DNA from 2 places in the Streptomyces sp. NPDC007907 genome. Region 1 is predicted to be linked to the other one. Evidence: riboswitches for the same ligand, from Rfam matches in the RefSeq annotation. Region 1 holds a riboswitch; the other holds the start of a gene.
The links. A riboswitch is a leader RNA that binds a small molecule or an ion and turns the genes downstream of it on or off. The one in region 1 is predicted to bind cyclic di-AMP.
Positions count from the first base shown of each region.

Region 2: another riboswitch for cyclic di-AMP. It lies ahead of ACFZDI_RS06540 (M23 family metallopeptidase); the one in region 1 lies ahead of ACFZDI_RS04350 (NlpC/P60 family protein).

Region 1 covers NZ_JBIBKR010000001.1:954,941-957,132, forward strand. Annotated here, with positions in the region: gene pcrA (DNA helicase PcrA) at 1-676, opposite strand, end outside; cyclic di-AMP (ydaO/yuaA leader) riboswitch at 991-1,163, shown strand; gene ACFZDI_RS04350 (NlpC/P60 family protein) at 1,171-2,192, shown strand, end outside.
Region 2 covers NZ_JBIBKR010000002.1:116,135-118,326, forward strand. Annotated here, with positions in the region: partial or broken gene ACFZDI_RS06535 (alpha-galactosidase) at 1-586, shown strand, start outside; cyclic di-AMP (ydaO/yuaA leader) riboswitch at 820-976, shown strand; gene ACFZDI_RS06540 (M23 family metallopeptidase) at 981-1,892, shown strand; gene ACFZDI_RS06545 (SGNH/GDSL hydrolase family protein) at 2,144-2,192, shown strand, end outside.

The sequences.
Region 1 (2,192 bases):
CCTGGGCGGCGAAGTCCTCCTCGTCGATCAGCTCGTTCTTCAGGTTGCTGATCTTGGCGCTGAAGGACTTCGGCGGGAAGCGCTTGGGGTCGAGGTCCAGGTCGCGGCAGACCAGGGCCATCAGACGCTTGGAGTCGGCGGCGTCGTAGATCGAGAAGGAGGAGGTGAAGCCGAGCTTCTTGCTCTCCCGGCGCAGGATGCGCACGCACGCGCTGTGGAAGGTCATGACCCACATGGCGTTGGCGCGCGGGCCGACGAGCTGCTCGACACGCTCCTTCATCTCACCGGCGGCCTTGTTGGTGAAGGTGATCGCGAGGATCTGGCCCGGGTGCACGTCCCGCTCGGCGAGCAGGTGGGCGATGCGGTGCGTGAGCACACGGGTCTTGCCGGAGCCGGCGCCGGCCACGATGAGCAGCGGGGAGCCGGAGTGGACGACGGCGGCGCGCTGGTTGTCGTTCAGCCCCTCCAGGAGGGCGGCGGCGTCCACCACGGGGCGGGGGGCTCCGTCCCGGTAGTAGGCGTCCCGGTCCGGGGGCGCGTCGAACTTCCCGCCGAACAGATCGTCCGGGATCGGCTCCGGAACGTGATCGTCCTCGGGCGGCGGCGGGGGTTCGTCGGCCGGGCCCCGCTGGGCCTGGAGGTTCGCCAGGAAGTGGTCGTCAAAGAGGCTGCTCATCGCTCTCCGAGTCTAGGGCGCCCCACTGACAGCCCGCCGCCGCCCTGAGAACATCGCCGCGCACCCGGTGTCCCGCCGACCGCACGGAGGCGCGTTGTCGCCCTCCATGACGGCATGATCACGCCCTGCTATTGCCACTACATACGCGGATCTTTGACCACGAATCCCCCTTGATCGCTCACTCTCGGCAACGCCCGGGGATAAGGTCACGAAAATGTATCGGGCATATCACCCATCAACCTTCACAGGGGCCACACCAGTTGGCTACCGTGCGACCAGGCCGCACGACCCCCACCGGCGAACGTCGCCGGGCCGCGCGGCCTCCGCCGAGTCCGGTGTGCCGCAGTGGCAGCCGGAGCCGGGGACCCAACCGTGAACCTGGGGTGAATCGGCCCGACTCCCTGAGCGGAGAGGCCGTAGGGCAAACCTTCCGAACCACCCGCCCGAACCCGACAGCTAACCCGGTAGGCGGAACGTGGAAGGAGTCGCCTCCCTTGGCGTCGCACCGCAAGTCGCGTCCTACGGGTACGCGCGTGGCAGGCATACGGACCCCCGCCCTCGCAACGGCGGCCCTCACCTCCGTGGCCCTGCTCTCCCAGTCGGCCAACGCCGCCCCCGCGGCCGACGACAAGCCCAGCCTGGAGGAAGTCGAGAAGAAGGTCGACGACCTGTACCGCCAGGCCGAGTCGGCGACCGACAAGTACAACGCGGCCAAGGAGAAGACCGCGAAGCAGCGCAAGCGCGTCGACACCCTCCTCGACGACGTCGCCCAGCGCACCCAGAAGCTCAACGAGGCGCGCGAGGAGCTCGGCTCCTTCGCCTCCGCCCAGTACCGCACCGGCGCCGCCGCCCCGGACACGGCGACGTTCCTGCTGGCGGACACCCCGCAGGACTACTTCGACCAGACCCAGCTGATGGACCGGATGACGGGCCGCCAGAAGGTCGCGGTCGACGACTACGTCACCCAGCAGTCCGAGACGATGAAGAAGCGCCAGGAGGCCACCGAGAGCCTCGAGACGCTCACCGAGTCGCAGGGCGACCTGAAGACCGCCAAGGCCACCGTCCAGCGCAAGCTCGCCGACGCGCGCGAGCTGATGTCGAAGCTGACCGCCGAGGAGAAGGCCCGGCTCGCGGCGATCGAGAAGGAGAAGCGGGAGGAGGCCGCCCGCAAGGCCGACGAGCTGGCTCGGCAGCAGGCCGCGCGTCAGCAGGCGCAGGAGGAGGCCGCCCGGCAGCAGGACAGCGGGACGGCCTCGTCGGGCTCCACGGGATCGACGGGCTCCGGCTCGTCCTCCTCGACGGCCCCGGCCGACTCCTCGTACGCCACCAAGGCCGACAAGGCGCTGGCCTTCGCCCGCGCCCAGATCGGCAAGCCGTACGTGTGGGGCGCCGTCGGGCCCGGCTCCTACGACTGCTCGGGCCTGACCCAGGCCGCCTGGAAGGCCGCGGGCGTCACCCTGCCGCGCACGACCTACGACCAGGTGAACGCCGGAACCACGGTTCCGCTCTCCCAGGC
Region 2 (2,192 bases), on a different contig from region 1:
ATCCAGCACGGCTTCAGCCGGATCCATCCGGCCCGGGTCATGGCCGCCTGGGTCACGGACAGCCCGAACGCCATGCTCAACCACCGGGCCGGCTCGCTGCGGTTCCGGTTCGTCAGCGCCATGGCCGGGGTGCTCGGGGGCGGCGGCGACCTCACCGGGTGGACGTCCGGGGAACTCGCCGAAGCCGGCGAGTGGGTGAGGCTGTACAAGGAGATCCGGCCCCTGGTGCAGCGCGGTGACCTGTACCGGCTGCGGCCGCCGCAGGCCGGGCTGAGCGCCGTGCAGTACGTCCTCGGTGACGAGACCGTCGTCCTCGCCCGGCTCCAGGCGCAGCGCTACGGCGAGCCCGTGCCGTCGCTCCGGCTGCGCGGCCTACCCGACAGCATCGTACGAATGGCGCGAAACGGGCGAAGTTCACCGCGGGGCGCTCCTGCTGCACCACGGACTGCGGGTCGGTCTGCGTGGAGACCTGGACGCCGCAGCCGTCCGGCTTAAGCGGAAGTGGCCGTTCTGTCCGAATGGGGAATTTAGGCCGCTAAGGCATAACGTGCCCCGATCGCAAAGGAGATGGGATCGGGGTGCGTGACCATCGTCATATTCGTGACGATCCGCTGTCGCCATGTTCACGTAATCTCCGCATGATGCAGGGCTATTGAGCAAAGCGGGAGATCCGTAATCCACGCTCGGTGACAGCGCACGTGCCCATGTGTCGGGAAAAACGGGGTCACGCGCAATCGCAAGCTTGTCCCCTTGCGTCTCGGTCGCTTACGTTCCACACCAATCCGGACGGACGCCTAATCCTGCCGCCGCCCGGAGCCCGCACACACTGACCCGACGCACGGCAGGAGCGGGGGACCCACAGGTAAGACGCCTGTTCCGGTTCCCGGAACGGCTTGGGGTTCAGCCGCGCACCGGCGCGGCCGGGCATCTCCAGCCCGCACCCGACAGCTCACCTCGCAGGCGACGGAGAGGAATTCGTCATGCCCGCGAAGGGTAAGCATCGCCGCCCCAAGACCCAGCGTTTCACCCGCTCCATCGCCGTCGCCGGAACCGGCGGAGCCGCCCTCGCCCTGCCGCTCATGGGGGCCGCCGGCGCCCATGCCGCAACGCCGCAGTCGGCTCCGGAAAAGGCCGCCCAGTCCGCTCCGGTCGCCGGTGAAAAGGCCGCCGAAAAGACCGATGGCGCCCACACGTACACCGTGAAGGCCGGCGATTACCTCGCCAGGATCGCCGACCAGCAGAACGTCAGCGGCGGTTGGAAGAAGCTCTACGCGGACAACCGCGAGGCCGTGGGCTCCGACCCCTCGCTGATCCACCCGGGCCTGAAGCTCTCGATCGGCAAGAAGGCCGCGGCGGCCCCGAAGACCTCGGCCCCCGCCGCGCCGAAGGCATCGGCCGAGAAGCCCGCCGCCGAGTCGGCCCCGAAGGCGCAGAGCGCCGCCAAGCCGGCTGCCGCCAAGCCCGCCGCCGAGAGCAACTCCAGTGGCTACACCCTGCCGGTGGCCGGCGCCACCGTCGGCACGCCGTACCGCATGTCCGGCAGCATGTGGTCCAGCGGCTACCACACCGGCGTCGACTTCGTCGTCCCGACCGGCACGTCCCTCAAGGCCGTCGGCGCCGGCACGGTCGTCTCCGCCGGCTGGGGCGGCGCCTACGGCAACCAGGTCGTCATCAAGCTGAACGACGGCCACTACGCCCAGTACGCCCACCTGTCCCAGCTCTCCGTGTCGGCCGGCCAGACCGTGACCGCCGGACAGCAGGTCGGCCTCTCCGGGGCGACCGGCAACGTGACCGGACCGCACCTGCACTTCGAGATCCGCACCACGCCGGACTACGGCTCGGACGTGGACCCGGTCGCCTTCCTGCGCTCGCACGGCGTCTCCGTCGGCTGACCCACCGCACGACCACCTGCCTGACACGCTTCCGAAGGCCGGACCCCGATCCCCGGGTCCGGCCTTCGGTGTGTGCGCGTGCGGTCGCCCGCCTCAAGGTGGCTTCCGGGCCGGGCGGCTCACCCCGAAACATCCCTGACAAGCGGGGTATTCCGGAGTTGGCCCACCCTTGAGGAGTGGCTTATCTCACCGCCCGTCAACCCTTGCCTACGGTCGCGTAAGTCACATTCGAAGGTGAATCATGAGCTGCTGTGGCAGACGATTCGAAGAGTGACAGCAGAGCAGAGATCGGGTCGTACG